3 regions of the Vibrio parahaemolyticus genome follow, and region 3 is predicted to be linked to each of the others. Evidence: riboswitches for the same ligand, from Rfam matches in the RefSeq annotation. Region 3 holds a riboswitch; each other region holds the start of a gene.

The links. A riboswitch is a leader RNA that binds a small molecule or an ion and turns the genes downstream of it on or off. The one in region 3 is predicted to bind thiamine pyrophosphate.
Region 1: linked by a shared signal. The riboswitch ahead of thiC (phosphomethylpyrimidine synthase ThiC) and the one ahead of thiD (bifunctional hydroxymethylpyrimidine kinase/phosphomethylpyrimidine kinase) in region 3 are both predicted to bind thiamine pyrophosphate.
Region 2: linked by a shared signal. The riboswitch ahead of thiB (thiamine ABC transporter substrate binding subunit) and the one ahead of thiD (bifunctional hydroxymethylpyrimidine kinase/phosphomethylpyrimidine kinase) in region 3 are both predicted to bind thiamine pyrophosphate.

What each region holds. Positions count from the first base shown of each region.
Region 1 covers NZ_UHIL01000001.1:154,224-160,704, reverse strand. Annotated here, with positions in the region: rRNA gene DYB02_RS00870 (23S ribosomal RNA) at 1-594, shown strand, start outside; rRNA gene rrf (5S ribosomal RNA) at 686-801, shown strand; tRNA gene DYB02_RS00860 (tRNA-Asp) at 832-908, shown strand; gene DYB02_RS26065 (transposase) at 1,074-1,205, opposite strand; gene DYB02_RS25855 (winged helix-turn-helix domain-containing protein) at 1,425-1,730, opposite strand; gene DYB02_RS26060 (hypothetical protein) at 1,807-1,869, opposite strand; gene crcB (fluoride efflux transporter CrcB) at 2,220-2,603, shown strand; TPP riboswitch at 2,665-2,763, shown strand; gene thiC (phosphomethylpyrimidine synthase ThiC) at 2,932-4,875, shown strand; gene DYB02_RS00825 (thiamine phosphate synthase) at 4,872-6,206, shown strand; gene thiF (thiazole biosynthesis adenylyltransferase ThiF) at 6,196-6,481, shown strand, end outside.
Region 2 covers NZ_UHIL01000001.1:531,207-537,687, reverse strand. Annotated here, with positions in the region: gene thiP (thiamine/thiamine pyrophosphate ABC transporter permease ThiP) at 1-704, opposite strand, end outside; gene thiB (thiamine ABC transporter substrate binding subunit) at 746-1,738, opposite strand; TPP riboswitch at 1,811-1,947, opposite strand; gene DYB02_RS02860 (flavin prenyltransferase UbiX) at 1,985-2,623, opposite strand; gene mpl (UDP-N-acetylmuramate:L-alanyl-gamma-D-glutamyl-meso-diaminopimelate ligase) at 2,629-3,987, opposite strand; gene fbp (class 1 fructose-bisphosphatase) at 4,300-5,316, shown strand; gene ppa (inorganic diphosphatase) at 5,444-5,974, shown strand; gene DYB02_RS02835 (DUF2799 domain-containing protein) at 6,049-6,411, opposite strand.
Region 3 covers NZ_UHIL01000002.1:862,092-868,572, reverse strand. Annotated here, with positions in the region: gene DYB02_RS20890 (DUF3087 domain-containing protein) at 219-743, opposite strand; gene trmY (tRNA (pseudouridine(54)-N(1))-methyltransferase TrmY) at 904-1,503, shown strand; gene DYB02_RS20880 (TldD/PmbA family protein) at 1,584-2,927, opposite strand; gene DYB02_RS20875 (TldD/PmbA family protein) at 2,927-4,312, opposite strand; TPP riboswitch at 4,625-4,732, shown strand; gene thiD (bifunctional hydroxymethylpyrimidine kinase/phosphomethylpyrimidine kinase) at 4,829-5,686, shown strand; gene DYB02_RS20860 (ABC transporter ATP-binding protein) at 5,676-6,434, shown strand; gene DYB02_RS20855 (ABC transporter permease) at 6,427-6,481, shown strand, end outside.

The sequences.
Region 1 (6,481 bases), on a different contig from region 3:
ATCGTGAGGTTAGTGCAATGGCATAAGCCCGCTTGACTGCGAGAATGACAATTCGAGCAGGTGCGAAAGCAGGTCATAGTGATCCGGTGGTTCTGAATGGAAGGGCCATCGCTCAACGGATAAAAGGTACTCCGGGGATAACAGGCTGATACCGCCCAAGAGTTCATATCGACGGCGGTGTTTGGCACCTCGATGTCGGCTCATCACATCCTGGGGCTGAAGTCGGTCCCAAGGGTATGGCTGTTCGCCATTTAAAGTGGTACGCGAGCTGGGTTTAGAACGTCGTGAGACAGTTCGGTCCCTATCTGCCGTGGGCGTTGGAAGATTGAAGGGGGCTGCTCCTAGTACGAGAGGACCGGAGTGGACGAACCTCTGGTGTTCGGGTTGTGTCGCCAGACGCATTGCCCGGTAGCTAAGTTCGGAATCGATAACCGCTGAAAGCATCTAAGCGGGAAGCGAGCCCTGAGATGAGTCTTCCCTGATACTTTAAGTATCCTAAAGGGTTGTCGGAGACTACGACGTTGATAGGTCAGGTGTGTAAGTGCTGTGAGGCATTGAGCTAACTGATACTAATTGCCCGTGAGGCTTAACCATACAACACCCAAGGGGTTTTGATGGACTCGAAGCAAGAACAGAATTGAATGTGTAGAGAACACAAAAACAGCTTTCCGAATTAAAGAATTTGCTTGGCGACCATAGCGTTTTGGACCCACCTGACTCCATTCCGAACTCAGAAGTGAAACGAAATAGCGCCGATGGTAGTGTGGGGTTTCCCCATGTGAGAGTAGGACATCGCCAGGCTTTAAATTTAGACTTAGGTCTAACCAGTGCGGAGCGGTAGTTCAGTTGGTTAGAATACCGGCCTGTCACGCCGGGGGTCGCGGGTTCGAGTCCCGTCCGCTCCGCCACTTATTTGAAAGCCCTGCTAGAAATAGCAGGGCTTTTGTCGTGTTAGAGTCTGTCATTTTCCCTTCCAAGAGAAGTCATACCAATCTGGAAAATTAACTGGTTAGGTCTACTCACTTTTACGAATGTATTTTGGTGACTCTTTTGGAGCAATCCAAAAACCGATTCTATGCATCGCAGACTTTGGAGATGATGTCGTCGTAATCAGTAAAATATTGATTGGCTAAATCGCGTTGCCTCAACCAACGCCATACTTGTTCGATAGGGTTTGGCTCTGGAGAATAGGGCGAAAGTTTGATGACACTGACATTTTAAAGTCATTGGCAATTTCTTCTGTATGCCATCCTGCACCATCCATTACAACGACAGCGTGACGTCCCTCCTCTGTGACTGCCAATATTTGTTTTAAGTGCTCTATCATGATGTCTTTATTAACCCAGGGACAATGATAGCCTCACTAATTCCTTTTTTGGGACAGACTGAACCGAACAGATAAGCATACTCAAATTGTTATTGCTTCACGGCTCTTGGGCGAGTTCCTTTTTTAGCCCATAAGCGTGTTGTCGTGTTTTATTGCCCAAATCTGGTGCTATATTTTCTGGGATTTTAAGGATCGTTTCGATTTTGAATTTTTCAAATCCTCTTGTGTTAGTTGAGATTGTTTGGGGGGGGGAACGGGAAGTTATCCATGAAAAGCCCATGTGATCGAGCAGGTAATAGATAGAATCAGAGTGGTAGTGCTGACCAAATTCTTTCTGGATGTCGGCACCAGTCAGTCGTTCGCCTTGTGTATCATTGGCTTTATCTTTTGTGTATTGGCTCAACTATTCTCTTTGCTCGGAAGTTAAGAGTGGTGGTCTTCCTCTTCTTGGCTTTTCTTTGCCGTTCTTTCGTCCCTTCTTAAAGAAAGGTCTGAACCCACTTATTGACACTGGTTCGGCTTACCTTGAGAAACTTGGCGATTTGTGTGCGTGAGTGCCCATCTTTGAATTGAGCAAGGGCCAGTATTTCATTTTCATCTGAATAGATTTTTGCTGACTTGCGAGCTTTTTAAAGTCGATATTATTGAGGCTATCCATAACGAATCAGCATTTTCTTCAAGTAGTACTTAAACGAGATATGTTTATCTAAACGGCAAATTCCCGTAAGGGTTCTTCCTATGAAAAATTGCTTGGAACGTATGTAAAAGTGACTCCTGTAACTTTTAAATATTTCAGTGGTTTTAAAGCGATTATATTGTCGAATTCTAAGATTGTGTTACCGATAGCTGAGTGATTTTGATTACAATATCATCAGAACTTATTGGGGGAATTATGGGGCAGTTTTCTATTTTAGGCTTTATCGCACTCGGTGGGGCAATCGGTGCGTGTTCTCGATATTTAGTGTCTGAATTTTGTGTCTTACTTTTCGGACGAGGTTTCCCTTACGGTACGCTGACTGTTAACGTTGTAGGCTCTTTCATCATGGGGTTGCTCATTGCGGCATTTGAAAGTGAAATATTAGCAACTGAACCATGGAGACAAGTGATTGGTCTAGGCTTCCTCGGTGCGCTTACCACCTTTTCAACATTTTCTATGGATAACGTACTGCTTATGCAGCAAGGTGCGTTCTTTAAAATGGGTTTAAACATCTTATTGAATGTTGTTCTGAGTATCTCGGCGGCTTGGATCGGTTTCCAATTATTGATGCGTAGCTAGCAAAAGTAACGAAAATGTAATCAGGTCGGCTTGGTTTAACCAAGCCGTTTTTATATACTGGCTTCACTTGTCGGAGTGCCATAAGGCTGAGACCGTTAATTCGGGATCCGTTGAACCTGATCAGATTAATATCTGCGAAGGGAACAAGAGAAGATACCTACACCAGACAACGTCTGGCTAACCTATCAAAACGTCGAATGCAGTAATAGACAAAGAGTGAGCACCTGAACTCTAATCGTCCATAATTCGACACCTCTTGTCGCATCTATCCGCCAAGCATTTTTATCCCAATACTTTTTATCTAGAATAACAAGCAAGGAAAAATGCTATGTCGAGTCGCAAACAAGCGAGACTGGAAGCAAAACAGTTTATTGATACTCTCTCGGTACAGCCGTACCCAAACTCAACCAAAGTGTATATAGAGGGTTCTCGTCCTGACATCCGAGTGCCAATGCGTGAAATTTCTTTGGCTGATAGCCTAATTGGTGGCACCAAAGAGGCTCCAATTTTTGAGCCTAATGAGCCTGTACGTGTTTATGACACCTCTGGTGTGTATACCGATCCAGATTACGCTATCGACCTTTACAGTGGCTTACCAAAGCTTAGAGAAGGGTGGATTGAAGAACGCAATGATACTGAAATCCTTGAAGATGTGAGCTCTGTTTACGCAAAAGAGCGTCTTGACGATGAAACCTTAGATGATTTGCGTTATGGCAACTTACCACGTATTCGACGAGCTAAAGCCGGAAAATGCGTCACTCAACTACACTATGCTCGCAAAGGCATTGTTACTCCGGAAATGGAATACATTGCACTGCGTGAGAACATGGGGCGCGCTCAATATCGCGATGACGTGCTGACTCAGCAGCATCCCGGCCAAAGCTTCGGTGCAAATCTACCTAAAGACATTACTGCAGAATTCGTTCGTAAAGAAGTCGCAGAAGGTCGCGCCATCATTCCTTCGAATATCAATCATCCAGAATCTGAACCAATGATTATTGGCCGTAACTTCTTAGTTAAGGTGAATGCCAATATTGGTAACTCATCGGTCACGTCTTCAATCGAAGAAGAAGTGGAAAAACTTGTCTGGGCGACACGCTGGGGTGGCGATACCGTGATGGACCTTTCTACCGGCCGTAACATTCATGAAACTCGCGAATGGATTTTACGCAATAGCCCGGTGCCAATTGGTACGGTTCCTATGTATCAGGCTTTGGAGAAAGTAAATGGCATTGCTGAGAACCTGAATTGGGAAGTCATGCGCGACACGTTAATCGAACAAGCAGAGCAGGGTGTTGATTACTTTACTATCCATGCTGGTTTACTACTTCGCTATGTTCCAATGACGGCGAAACGAGTGACGGGTATTGTTTCGCGTGGTGGCTCGATTATCGCTAAGTGGTGTCTAGCGCATCACCAAGAAAGCTTCTTATACACCCATTTCCGCGAGATCTGTGAAATTTGTGCGAAGTACGATGTCGCTCTATCTCTTGGTGATGGCTTGCGTCCTGGCTCGGTTGCAGACGCGAACGATGAAGCGCAATTTGCAGAGCTGCGTACGCTCGGCGAGTTGACGAAAATCGCATGGGAATATGATGTACAGGTCATCATTGAAGGCCCTGGCCATATTCCAATGCATATGATTAAAGAAAATATGGACCAACAGTTGGAACACTGTCATGAAGCGCCGTTCTACACCTTGGGTCCTCTAACGACAGATATAGCTCCGGGTTATGACCATATTACATCCGGTATTGGTGCGGCGATGATTGGTTGGTATGGCTGCGCTATGTTGTGCTACGTGACCCCTAAGGAGCACTTGGGGCTTCCAAATAAAGAAGATGTTAAAACCGGTATGATCACCTACAAGCTAGCTGCGCATGCTGCGGATTTAGCAAAAGGGCATCCGGGAGCACAAGTTCGTGACAATGCTTTATCAAAGGCGCGTTTTGAATTCCGCTGGGAAGACCAATTTAACCTCGCTTTAGACCCCGATACCGCACGTGCATTTCATGATGAAACGCTGCCGCAAGAGTCTGGAAAAGTAGCGCACTTCTGCTCAATGTGCGGCCCTAAATTCTGCTCAATGAAGATTTCTCAAGAAGTCAGAGAGTATGCCAAAGATACAGAGCAAGTTGCCGCGGATCAGGCGATATCTATCAAGATGTTAGATGACCCGCTGGAAGGCATGCGTAAGAAGTCTGAAGAGTTTCGCGCGACAGGTTCCGAGCTTTATCACCCAGCCGTGCACGCTGAGGCGGATGAGCAATGACTAAAATCCTTATTCCGTCGTCGTTAATTCCGCTGACAGGATCTGTTCAGCAGTGTTTATTGTTGGCGAAAGAACAGGGTTTTAGTATTGATGAGATTGAGTTGGGCGTAAGCCCGACTCAATTTATTCAACTTGTTCTTGGGCAAAATACCTTTCGTGTAGGTACCGATCTGATTGACGTATGTGAGGAAGCAGAGACTGCCGATTTTGTGCTTTACTACCAATCAGGTCTATCGGTTTCAGAATGTCGCCAACAACCATCCTCGGCCATTTTTATTGGTATTGAAGACGTAGAGTCTAAGCACGATGATTCTGTTAAAACGACAAGCGCAGACGTGTTGGATATCTGGCGCCATCCGATTAATGATGAAATAAGAGCTCTGTCAGTTGCTTCTACTTCTAGAACTACAACTCTTCAAACCGATCAACACCTAGCGTGGATGGTAACGCTGCTTGCTCTCGATTTCCCTATTGAAGATGCTTTAACCTTAGCGCGCCCAATGACGAATGTTTCACGTGAAACACTCATTAATGGTGAAACAATGGTTAAGCAGGAGTGGGCGTCTCAGTTTGCTGATTTTCCTACACCAGTCTTAGAAGATTGTCGTTTAGGCATCAAAGTAGGTTGGTCATCACACGGACAGTCGGTTAACTTTCCTCATCTGAGCAAACAGAGTTTGGGGCTCTATCCGGTCGTGGACGACGTCAGTTGGATTGAACGGTTGTTGCCATTGGGCATCAACACCATTCAACTACGTATCAAAAACCCCTATCAGCCAGACTTAGAACAGCAGATTGCACGCGCAATTGAACTCGGTCGTCAGTATGACGCTCAAGTTTTTATTAATGATTATTGGCAACTGGCCATCAAGCATGGTGCTTTCGGGGTTCATCTTGGTCAAGAGGATATCGAAGATTCCAATTTGAGTCAGTTGAGCACCGCAGGCATTTGCTTAGGTCTATCAACCCATGGTTATTATGAACTGCTGCGTATCGTCCAAATTAATCCAAGCTACATTGCGCTGGGGCATATCTTTCCGACCACCACCAAACAAATGCCATCCAAACCGCAAGGTTTGGTTCGCTTAGCTTTGTATCAAAAGCTGATCGATAGCATTCCATATGGTGAAAGTGTTGGCTATCCAACTGTGGCCATTGGTGGCATTGACCAATCAAACGCAGAGCAAGCTTGGCAATGTGGCGTGTCCAGTTTAGCGGTGGTTCGTGCGATTACCTTGTCCGAATCGCCGAAACAAGTGATTGAGTTTTTCGATCAACTGATGAGCACAACGAGCACGTCATTGGTCATGGAGGACTATCGTGCTTACTGATCAAGAATTCATTCGTTATCAGCGTCAAGTTTCGTTACCTGAAATCGGAGAATCGGGCCAAGCTCGTCTTGGTCAATCTCATGTGTTGCTCGTCGGCTGTGGTGGGTTGGGTAGTGCAGCAAGTTTGTATCTCACGGCTGCTGGCGTGGGTAAGTTGGTTGTGATTGATGATGACCATGTTGATAGCAGCAATTTGCAGCGCCAGGTTATCTATCGTGAAGGCGACATCGAACTGGCGAAAACCGAGGCGATGGCTCAGCAGCTTCGTCATCTCA
Region 2 (6,481 bases), on a different contig from region 3:
CCAGCTTGCAAATCAAAATCAAACTTAATCGCTTGATAGATGGCTAGCTCAATAGTGGTGGATTTTGGCCCGCCACCCAGCGCCATCACAGTGGCAAAACTGGTGAAGCACAACATAAATACCAAGCCACAAACGTGAGGAAGTTGCTGCCTTAAACGCGGCCACTCCACCCAGCGAAACTTATCCCAATGGCTCATACCAAGATGCGCACACAGCTTGTGTTGCTCAGCAGGGATAGACTCCAAGGCTTGCAGCAGCAAGCGTGCCGCGTAAGGTAAATTAAAGAACACATGGGCAAGTAAGATGCCATTCAAACCATAAATAGAAAATGGGATTTTGGTGTCGAAACCTTGCAGCCACTGCGCTAACAAACCGCTGTTGCCATAAATCGCTAATAGCCCAAAAACACCAACCAAAACCGGCAAAACCAGTGTCGATGCAAATAGCTTAAGCAGTAATGATTTACCCCAAAATTGGCGACGCGAAAGTGCGTGCGCAACTGGAATGGCAAAACCAACACTGAGCAGTGTGGAAAGAAAAGCTTGGTAAAAGCTGAACTTGGTGACATGTTGATAATACGGGTCGTCCCATACCACAGACACATAAAGTGAAGGGGCTTGAACAATCAAAGCACCTAGGGCAGAAATAACAAAGGTCGCGATGATCATCGCGACCCCTAAACCTATTTTTGGAACAGAATTCAAAGGTAAAACCTATCTCATTTAGATGAGGGAGGAAACGTCAGCTAAAACGTCAGTGCGCTTTGCCATTCGCGAATCCAAGACTTACGCATTTTTGCCACTTCATCAGCACTAAAGCTCAACGACTTGCTTGGAACACTCAAGGTTTCAAAACCTTTAGGTAACTCAACGTCAGTAACTGGGTACATCCAGTTGCCCGTTGGCATCGCTGATTGGAACTCATCACTTAAAATGAAATTCATAAACTGATCAGCAAGTTCTGAATTTTTTGACCCTTTCACTTTGGCGGCTACTTCAACTTGCATGTAGTGGCCTTCAGCAAAATTCGCCGTCGCAAACTTTGAATCGTTTTCCGCAATTAAGTGGTACGCAGGTGACGTGGTATAAGAAAGCACCAAGTCCGACTCGCCGTTAAGGAACATGGAATACGCTTCTGACCAACCTTTCGTGACCGTTACGGTTTTGCTTGCTAGCTTCTGCCACGCTTGCGTCACATCGTCGCCATAAATGGATTTCATCCACAGCATCAAACCTTGGCCCGGCGTTGACGTACGCGGATCTTGATAAATCACTTTCAAATCGTCGCGCGTTTCCACCAGCTCTTTCATGCTTTTCGGCGGATTAGCCAGTTTCTCTTTGTTGTACACAAACGCGAAGTAGCCGTAATCGTACGGTACAAACGTCGTATCGCTCCAACCGTTTGGTAACACTGTGTTGGCCGTATCCACATTGTGCTCGGTAAGCAGACCGGTTTTCTTCGCTTCTGCCATCAGGTTGTTATCCAAACCTAACACGATGTCGGCTTTACTATTACCGCCTTCAAGACGAAGACGATTCAGGATCGACACACCATCGTCCAACGCTACGAAGTTAACGTCACAGCCACATTTTGCTTCAAAAGCTTGCTCGATTTTAGGACCCGGCCCCCAATCTGCGGCAAAAGAGTCGTAGGTATAGATGGTTAATGTGTTTTCAGCGGCAAACGCTGAAGTAGAAGTGATTGCAGCTAGGGCAATCAGATTTAGAGTGGTTTTCACTGCTCGCTCTCCATGAGTATTTCAGAGAAATAAGTTGAGCGGCACAGGGTTTGAGGCGGCTATTAAGGATTTCCAATATCCAGACTCAATTCCTACGCCAGCATTATCTGGTTCAGGTAATACGGGTCCCTAGTAAAGCACTTAGGTCTCAGCGCCCAAATGCATTGATTGACTCAATGCAAAATGGGTTTGCTCCCCGATGAGTTGGATGGATTGTAAAGGTATTTGAGTGGTTACACAATCAGCTCACGAGCGCTGGTCATAGCCCCAACGAGGCACTAAACCTTGCTCAATACCTAAGTGGTCGAGAATTCTCGCCACCATAAAATCCACTAAGTCTTCAATGCTCTTTGGCTGATGGTAGAAGCCCGGGGCCGCTGGCATGATGGTGACGCCCATTTGCGATAGCTTGTGCATGTTCTCAAGATGCAGCGTTGAAAATGGCGTTTCACGAACCACGAGCAACAGTTGCCCGCGTTCTTTCATTACCACATCAGCCGCCCGTTCGATCAAGTTGTCCGACATGCCATGCGCGATCGCCGCAACACTTCCTGCTGAACATGGGCAAACCACCATTTGCTTTGGTGCCGCTGAGCCAGACGCTACCGGTGAGAACCAGTCATCTTTACCACAAACAGTGATGTTATTTGGATCACAGTTGAGATGTTCCACCAGCGCTTGCTTTGCGGCGTCTGGCCCACTTGGCAGCTTAAGGTTGTGCTCTGTTGCCATCACAACGCGAGCCGCCGAAGAAATCAGAACGTAGACATGATAATCCGCCGCGACCAAACATTCTAAAAGACGAAGGCCATAAGGAGCACCAGAGGCACCCGTTAATGCCAACGTGATGGCTTTTTTCTGAGAGGGTTGTATTTTGTTGTGCATATCAATCAGGCTTTTAGTTTTAACTGCTCAAGAAGTTTTCCGTGAATACCACCAAAGCCACCGTTACTCATTACCAGAATTTGGTCTCCAGGCTGAGCACGTTCGACAATTTTAGCCACAAAGTTATCTATATCGGCATCGACAAACGCTGGCTGCTTGCATTGATCAGCAATGTCTTGCACCGACCATTCGATGTTGTCTGGCTGGAATAAGAACACTTCATCTGCGCTGTGTAGCGAAGCCGCGAGAGTATTCTTATGAACACCACGCTTCATGGTGGCAGAGCGAGGTTCCAATACAGCAAGGATACGTTTTTCACCCACTTTGTTACGCAAACCGCCCAGTGTCAGTTCAATTGCCGTAGGGTGATGCGCGAAATCATCGTAAACCGTGATGCCTTGTTCTTCACCTTTGAGCTCTAAACGACGCTTAGTGTTGATAAAACGACCCAACGCCTGACAAGCAAGTTCTGGCGTTACACCAACGTGTCGTGCGGCAGCGATCGCCATCAGTGCATTATCCACATTGTGGTCACCCACCAAATCCCATTCGACGGTACCGACCTTCTCGCCTTGCAAAGCAACTTCAAATTTTGAGCCATCAAGCACTAATTTGTGCGCTTGCCAGTCACCATCCTCACCAGAGAACTGTTTTTCCGTCCAACAGCCACGCTCTAATACATCCGCCAAAGCTTGATCCTGCTTCGGTGCTAAGATCAAACCATTGCCCGGTACCGTTCGTACTAAATGATGGAATTGGCGCTTGATCGCTTCTAGATCATCGAAGATGTCAGCATGATCGAACTCAAGGTTGTTCATGATTAAAGTGCGAGGATGGTAATGCACAAACTTAGAACGCTTATCGAAAAAAGCACTGTCATATTCGTCCGCTTCAACAACAAAAAACATGCTTTCGCCCAAACGAGCCGACACACCGAAGTTACCCAACACGCCACCAACGAGGAAACCAGGTTGATAACCACAGTCTTCGAGTATCCACGCCAGCATGCTCGAAGTGGTCGTTTTGCCGTGTGTGCCGGAGACAGCCAGCACCCAACGGTCATGCAGTAAAAATTCGTTCAGCCATTGTGGTCCTGAGGTGTAACGCATGTTGCTATTAAGTACATGCTCAACACACGGATTGCCACGGCTCATCGCGTTACCAATCACCACAAGGTCAGGTTGAGGATCGAGTTGAGACGGGTCGAAGCCTTCAATAATTTCAATACCTTGAGACTCTAGCAATGTGCTCATCGGTGGGTAAACATTGGCATCAGAACCCGTCACTTTATGCCCTAATTGACGCGCTAAAATTGCTGCGCCGCCCATAAACGTGCCACAGATACCCAAGATATGAATGTGCATAAACTAAACCTTGTAATGCGTTCTTTGATGCCTTCATTATCGCGATAACGACCAGAAAAGCGAGTGACTTTAGCCTTCTTCTTGCAGTCCCTTTCACAAATATGACAAGGTTGAACAGAGACTGTACAGCGCTCTGACCTGCGAATGAATCCCTGATTTGAGCAGACAAATAAATTGAGATCTCAGACAGTTACTTCATTACCATTAAAAAGATCCACGACTTAAAATTACATCTGGCGCAAACGTTTAACATCCATAAAGAGATGCCCGTTGCGCAACACCCCCAATGAAATGTAAATGTAAGGATTAACCATGTCAGGAATGCGCACCCTAGGCGAATTCATTGTTGAAAAACAAGCGGATTTCCCCCACGCTAGCGGTGATCTCTCATCTCTTTTAGCATCCATTCGTTTAGCTGCAAAAATCGTTAACCGTGAAATCAACGCAGCAGGTCTTGGTGATATCACTGGCGCTGTCGGCACGGAAAATGTCCAAGGCGAAGCACAGCAAAAGCTAGACGTGTACGCGAACGACAAATTTAAAGCGGCGCTTGAAGCTCGTGACCAAGTTTGTGGCGTTGCCAGTGAAGAAGAAGATGAAGCGGTTGCGTTCAACAAAGAACTCAACCAAAACGCAAAGTATGTTGTATTGATGGACCCACTTGATGGTTCTTCGAATATCGACGTAAACGTATCTGTCGGTACTATCTTCTCTATTTATCGCCGTGTTTCGCCTATTGGCACACCCGCGACAGAAGAAGATTTCCTTCAGCCAGGTCATAAGCAAGTTGCAGCAGGTTACGTAATTTACGGTTCATCAACGATGTTGGTGTACACCACAGGTAACGGCGTAAACGGCTTTACTTACGACCCTTCCATCGGCAGCTTCTGCCTATCTCATGAAAACATGATGATTCCTGAAGATGGTAAGATCTACTCCATCAACGAAGGTAACTACATTCGTTTCCCACAAGGTGTGAAAAAGTATATCAAATACTGCCAAGAGAATGTGCCTGAAGACGGTCGTCCATACACCTCTCGCTACATTGGTTCTTTGGTGGCGGATTTCCATCGCAACCTGCTTAAAGGTGGCATCTACCTTTACCCAAGTACGCAAAGTCACCCACAAGGCAAACTTCGCCTGCTTTACGAATGCAACCCAATGGCATTTCTCATCGAACAAGCGGGCGGCATTGCATCAGATGGCGTGAATCGCATCATGGACATCAAACCGACTGAGCTACACCAGCGTGTACCTTTCTTTGTGGGTTCGAAGAACATGGTTCGCAAAGTTGAAGAGTTCCTTGAACTGCACCGCGACGAAGAATAATCTCAGACCTTTGTCCAACGCGGCAGGTGTTTACCTGCCGCGTTTTTGTCGCTAAAGTGAAATGCGAATTAATCATAGATGAGGGCGATCTTCTGGCTACTCATCCTCAATGAAAAGGAATATTCAAATGAGCCTAAACCATGTACCAGCAGGTAAATCGCTACCTGAAGATATTTACGTCGTTATCGAAATCCCTGCCAATGCAGACCCTATCAAATACGAAGTAGATAAAGACTCTGGTGCTGTATTTGTCGACCGTTTCATGTCTGCGCCAATGTTTTACCCATGTAACTACGGTTACGTGAACAACACTCTTTCGCTTGATGGTGATCCAGTAGATGTCCTTGTCCCAACGCCATACCCACTCATGCCAGGTTCTGTTATTCGCTGCCGACCTGTTGGCGTTTTGAAGATGACGGATGAATCGGGCGAAGATGCCAAAGTCGTTGCCGTACCGCACTCTAAAATCTCTAAAGAGTATGAACACATTCAAGATGTGGGCGACATTCCTGAGTTGCTAAAAGCGCAAATCACGCATTTCTTTGAGCGCTACAAAGAGTTGGAATCAGGAAAATGGGTGAAAGTCGATGGCTGGGCAGATGTAGAAGCGGCAAAAGCAGAGATTCTACAATCTTACGAGCGTGCGCAAAACAAATAAGCGTAAACGCCAACCCCGAATACAAAAAGAGCTGCAAAGTGCAGCTCTTTGGCTTTCTAACCTAAACGCTTGCCTTAGATAGGAGCTCCTGCGGAGGACATACGACCAGCGTCATAATCGTGTTGGAAGAACGGGTCAACGTCATCGCAGATTCCGAAATACGGTCGTCCAACCACACCCAGCATATAGGCACTTTGCTCACAATACTCTTGCTTACCTTCTTGATAACCGTTTTGGTAGGCCATGATCAGTTCTGGCGTTGCGTGGTTAGTACCATCCAACTTAGCTATCCGCTCTTGTGACAACTCTCGTAATCCATCTAAGGCAGACTGTTTCCCGAACGCTTGCCAATCAGTCACACTGGTTGAAGCTGGTAAGGTGGTTTGCGCACAAGCAGACAGAAGCATCATCATCGCGCCAATTATTAACACTCTCATCATCACTCCTTACTTTTCTGACTTGTCGTTTTCTAACGTGTTTAGAAACGTTTTTAAATCTCGACAACGT
Region 3 (6,481 bases):
CACTTTTTAAAATTAATTTTTAGAAGCTTTTTCGCCTTATTGCCAACTGCTTTTGCGTTTCCGCTTTGCCCTGACAACGGAGGCGCATTATAGGGAGATGAGTTTTCTTGGCAACCCCTATTTAGAAAAAAATTCAAAAAAAAGCGTCGAGTGATGAAATCTCATTCAAACGCTTGTTTTTAGTACTCAGTTGTTAACTTCAAGTAGCAAATAAGCAATCAGTATGTGTCTACCCACCCCTCTTCAAAGCTTGCAATATCAAGGTGCAGTGATTTGTCGACTTCGATTTGATCTATTGCCTCTAGTTCTTTATTTACACTACTCATCGTCAATGTGTTGTTGTCTAGCTCAAACACTTGGCGTTGCGTGGTGTAATAGAACTTAAGTGTAGTGAGCGCTTTTACATCGTCATTGCTCGCGGCTGCTTTAATGCTTTTTAGTTTACGAAAGATTTTGTTGTGCAGTTGCTTGAGTTTCCAAACGTACAGCACCTCTTCCATGTATGGTCGAGTTTTAATTTGATTCAATAAAGAGAGGGAAGTTGCAACTGCTAGAACGACACCAATCAAATTCCAATAGAAATTGCCCGTTGATTGTTCTGGTACGACTTCAGTGTTGCCAAACAAAACAATCAGCAAGGTACTAAAGGCAAGAGAGGAGATGGCGAGCAACGCAACAAAACCGCCAATCACAAAGTTTACTTTCTTTTTATAAATGTCTTTATTTATCTGTTTGATTTCCATATACCACTCCTAACAGGGTAGCCTCCTATTCTAACGAGCACACCCAGCTCCACAATCGAAGCTTTGTAAGTAAGTTCACATTTACTATTAAACTCGCATCCGTTCCCTGCTTAGGTATATACTTCCGCGCATTCACTCTTTCTATATAGAGGCTAAATTCATGCGCTCTTTTGTTTTACGAGCTCGCGCGGCGCCAACCACCAGCAAAGCACTATTAGAAGGTGTTGGTAACGAGGCGCATACCGAGATCCTTGCTCATACCATGATGAACACCATGTTCGTGGCACAATCTCACCGTGAAGATGTGGTTGTCCATTTGGTATTAGAGAGCACGAAGGATTACTCGCGCACGATTACCATTCGTTCAAACGACATTACCAATATTGGTGGTTTTCACGAGTCAACGTTGATCGCTGCCGTTGCCCGTGCGTTGGACGCATCTGTTGGTATGGGTAAAGAGCAGCTTCGTGAAGTTGAGCAGGGTATTACGGTTCGTACAGTGAGCTTCGAACGCTTGGTTCAAGAACTGGCGGAAGACCACCAACTTTATATGTTGGACAAGAAAGGCGAATTTGTTCGTGATGCAGAAATTGGTGAAAACCCATGCTTCTTGCTAACCGACCACATTCCGATGCCGAAGAAGTCGTTCAACAGCTTGAAGCGCCTAGGTACTGAGAAAATCAGCCTTGGACCTAAGATGCTGTTTGCTTCTCAGTGTGTAGTATTGATCCACAACGAACTGGATATCCGCGAATTCTAGTTATTCGCGTACACGTTGCTAGATGCTGAAAGAGGACTCGATTGAGTCCTCTTTTTTGTTTCTGACTTTCTATGCCGCGCTTATTTACCGCCAATACACAATCGAGCAAAACGCACATCTGGCGCGAAGAAAGTGCGGCTATCATTAATAAGCTGCGTATCACCCACAGCTTCTACTTCTTGCAGCATCTTATAGAAGTTACCTGCAACTGTAATTCCGCGCACAGGTTGAACACGTTGACCATCACGACACAAGAAACCACTCGCACCAAATGAGAAATCACCACTGACAGCATCTGCACCAGAGTGAACCCCTTGCAGTTCCACTAATTCTAGGTATTCACCTGCTTTGATTTCTGACGCACTGCTGTTGCCTGTCGCAATCACTTTATGATTTGCCGATACGTCTAGGCTCGATTTCGCACTGCGAGATGCACTTGCCGTCGACACTGCACCTAAATAACTCGCTGTTTGGCTATTGTGCAATAGCGTATTCAGTTGGCCATTGGCGATCAACACATTGTCTTGAGTGGCAAAACCTTCACTATCAAACCCTGCGATAGCCATACCATTTGGCATATATGCCGCATCGGTAAAGGTGAGAAGTTCACTTGCTACGCTTTGACCAAGCTTGTCACCCAGTGGCGAGATGCCTTTCATCGCACTCACACCAGAAAACGCACTGCCAAATGCACCAAACAGGCTGCTTAGCGCATTGATGTGGAAGATGGCTGGATAGTTACCTGTCGCAACTGGTGCGCCATCAAGGAGGTCGCGAGCAAGGTTGTAACCGCCTTCAATGCAATAAGTTGGATTCAACTCATCAAAACGGCGACCTAGCGACATTCTACCTGCCATCGACTGTTTGCCATCTTTTTCAAATAAGGTATACGCGTAACAAGTGAACGATCGCTCGAAGTGTTGACATAACGTACCCTGAGTATTCGCGATGATGAGCTGAGTTTCACCGTCACTGTAACCATTGTATGGTGAGCTTGAAGCGTGAGGCAGAGCCACAACACCTTGCTCAAGCGCGAGGGACAGTTCAATTTTCTCATCGACCGATGTGGTATCGGCTTGCGCAATTTCTGCAACATCAGTGGTGATTTTGCTGTTTACGCAGCTGATGGTTTGATGTTCATCTTGCTTAGAAAAACGAGCACTTTGCAGCGCGTTGGTGAGCATCAAATCTAAACTTGGTTGCTCTAGTGATTCAGAATAACTGGTCGCGACACGGGCATCTTTAATGACTCGAACACCCAGCACTTGGCTTGAGCTGACTTTGTACTCATCCAGCTTGCCTTGGTTTGCTTTCAGCGAAAAGCTGCTGTTACGGTTCACAATCACGTCCGCTTCCGCACCTTGGCGTTTGGCTTCTGACAGGACATAATCAACCGCGTTAAGAAGTTGTTGTTCTTGGCTCATTAGTTACCGCCTCCTACCAGAATATTGTCCACTTTAAGGGTTGGTTGGCCGACTGTTGTAGGTACTGAGCCACTCACTGAACCACACATACCTGGAGCAAGTGCCATGTCCTTACCGACCATACTGATTTCTTTCAATACTTTAGGACCAGTGCTGATCAGTGTCGCCGCTTTCAAAGGCTTGGTAATTTTGCCATTTTCAATCAAATACGCTTCACGAACAGCGAAGTTAAATTCGCCCGTCCCAGGTTGAACGGAGCCACCACCCATCTTCTTGGCGTAAATACCGCGTTCGATTCCCGCAAGCATATCATCGAGTGAATGCTCGCCTTCTTCGATAAAGGTATTGCGCATGCGTGAGGTTGGTGCAAACTTGTAGTTCTGACGACGACCAGAGCCTGTTGGCTCGTAACCTGTCTTCATGCCGCCCATTTTGTCGACCATAAAGCTAGTTAGCTTACCGTCTTTGATCAGTTGGGTACGCTGCGTTGGCAAACCTTCGTCATCAACGTGGATTGAGCCCCATTCGTTGGTCATCGTGCCGTCATCTACTGCGTTTACTGCAGTATGAGCGATCATCTCACCCATTTTGTCGTGGAATACCGACGCCTTCTTCGCAACCGAAGTGGTTTCTAGCAGGTGGCCACACGCTTCGTGGAAGATAACGCCGCCAAAGCCGTTACCAATTACCACAGGCATTTCACCCGATGGACAAGCATCCGCGCCCAATTTCACCAGCGCTTGCTGCGCGATAGTTTGACCCAGCTCTTTCGCATCGATCTGCTCACTGAATTCCCAACCAGCAAGTGCCCCCGGGCCTTCCATGCCAGAAGATTGCTCATTGCCTTTCTGGGCAACTGTGTTACCCGCAACACGAATGTAGTGACGCGTATCGTCTACATGCAAACCTTCTGAGTTGAAGATAGACACTTGCTGCTCGCGCTGAAGCACACTACCAATGAACTGGCTGATGTATTCACTTTCTGCACGCGCAGCTTGGTCAACTTTCAATAGAAATGCGATTTTTGAATCTAGGTTAGCATCCTTACTTAGCGGCATGCTGCAACCATGTTGGATTGGGTATCGGTTCAAATTCAAAGAACCCGCTGACGCGATTTGCTCACGCTTGTCTTTCGCTGCAAGCAGTGATGTCACGCGTTTTAGTTCGGTTTCGTCCGTGCTGTTGGTGTAACCGTAAAGCACTTTGTGACCGAAGAAGAGGCGAATACCGATACCAAAATCGATACCTGAATTTACATTATCCACCTCACCAGATGCGATCTGGACGGTGTTGGTTTGGTGATGTTCAACGAATAGCTCAGCGAAATCAGCTCCTAAAAAGAGAGCATGATCGATCACTGCCTTCGCTGTTACAGAATTAAGCATGAAGTCTCCTTGCTCGATGATCGTCTTAGCCTTCCTAAATAACTTCCGATAAATTCCGTAAAGTTAAATTGGCAACGCGTTAAATCTTAACAGTTTTTTAACCTTGTTTTATGCTAATCCTTGCCAAAAGAGACCACGACTCTTTATTTAATATTCCAGTTTCTGCTCTTTCATCAGAGCGTTGCACTGGAAAATTCCGCGCAACAAAGTATTAAGAAGCTTACTCTATCCCTCACTTCGCATAATTGAATACTCAATAATAATTACTCTCAAAAAACGTATCTCTTGAGTTAGCGTCCTGTTATCATCCGAGCGAAATAGTCGGGGGGCCACGTGATAAGCGTAGGCTGAGATCGAAATTCGAGACCCGTTGAACCTGATTCAGTTAGCACTGACGTAGGGAACTATGCACACTTTGCCTTTCGCCGCCTCTCTTTGGCGAGTGAAACGATCGAACAATCGATCTGCCCACAGCGGTCAAAGTCAGTTCCTATACGTCTTGTAATAGGAGCGACCATGACACAGCAATCACAGCCTTATTCACATCAGACGCCAGCCTTACCTACCCCTATCGTATTGACCATCGCAGGCTCCGACAGTGGCGGCGGCGCAGGTATTCAAGCAGACATCAAAGCGATGTCGGCAACAGGCAGTTTTGCATGCTCGGTCATTACCGCCATCACTTCGCAAAACACACAAGGCGTTTCTGCCATTTTCCCTATCCCACTTGATCACGTTGAAAGCCAACTCGATGCGGTGTTTACCGATCTCAATATTGTGGCGGTAAAAGTCGGCATGCTGGCGGATTCGAACATCATCAAAGTGGTGGCCAGCAAGATCAGACAGTACCAGCCTAAACATCTTGTGATAGATCCCGTCATGGTCGCCACCAGCGGCGATTTGCTACTTGAGCAATCAGCAATCAGCACATTAAAAGAAGAACTAATTCCTCTGGCAGACATCATCACTCCTAACCTGCCAGAGGGTGCAGCACTGACAGGTAAGCCTGTACCTCAATCTGAGGCAGAAATGAGTGACATGATTGACGACCTTCGTGCGCTTGGTGCCAAAGCCATTCTGCTCAAAGGCGGTCACCTTGTAGAAGATGAAAACAGCAACGATCTGCTGATCATGCAAAACAGTGTCGAGTTAATCAGCGCCAAGCGTTTTCCGACCCAAAACACCCACGGTACGGGCTGTACACTGTCTTCCGCTATTGCGTCTTACCTTGGTCAAGGCAACAACCTGCACAAAGCTGTGCATTTAGGAAAACAGTACATCAGCCAAGCCATCGCTCATGCGGATGAATTGGAAGTGGGGAAAGGTCACGGACCAGTACATCACTTCTTTGCGGGTCATACCTATGTTCGCTAACGCGATTGGCATTCAGCTTTCCGACGCCAGTTTGCAATACAAAGACAGCCAAACACCGACTTTAGCGAAAGTGAACATGGTCATTCCTATCGGTCGATGGACGGTATTACTCGGGCGAAGTGGCTGCGGAAAAACCACGATATTGCGTTACTTAGCTGGCCTACTGGATGACCAAGTTGACTGGCATGGCGAACTCATCACAACCGATGGCGCCGCACTGCATGACCGTGTCGCTTACATGGCTCAGCAGGATTTATTGCTACCGTGGCTTAACGTGCTGGATAACGTCTGCCTCAGCTCGCGCTTTTCTCACGCCTACTCAAATTCAGCGGATGAGAAACAACGCGCTCTCAACTTGTTAGAGCACGTTGGGTTGGCAGATTACGCTTACGCCAAACCCGCTCAACTCTCTGGAGGTATGCGACAGCGCGTAGCCCTTGCTCGCACTCTGATGCAAGACAAGCCTTTGGTTTTGATGGATGAACCTTTCTCAGCATTGGACGCCGTGACTCGCCACAAATTGCAAACTCTCTCTGCCGAGTTACTAAAGGACAAAACCGTTGTCTTGATTACGCACGATCCACAAGAAGCAGTGCGATTGGCACACCAACTCTATGTGTTGCAAGGCACGCCTGCTCAAGCACTGCACCTTGATGTACCTGATTCGCCACCACCTCGCCTACTTGATGGAGAATGCGCAACATTGCAGCAAGCGATTTTGGATCAGTTGGAGAAAGACTATGAGTGATATGACTCAGTACAACTCCGTTTCGGCGCGTATTAGTAAAAAGGAAC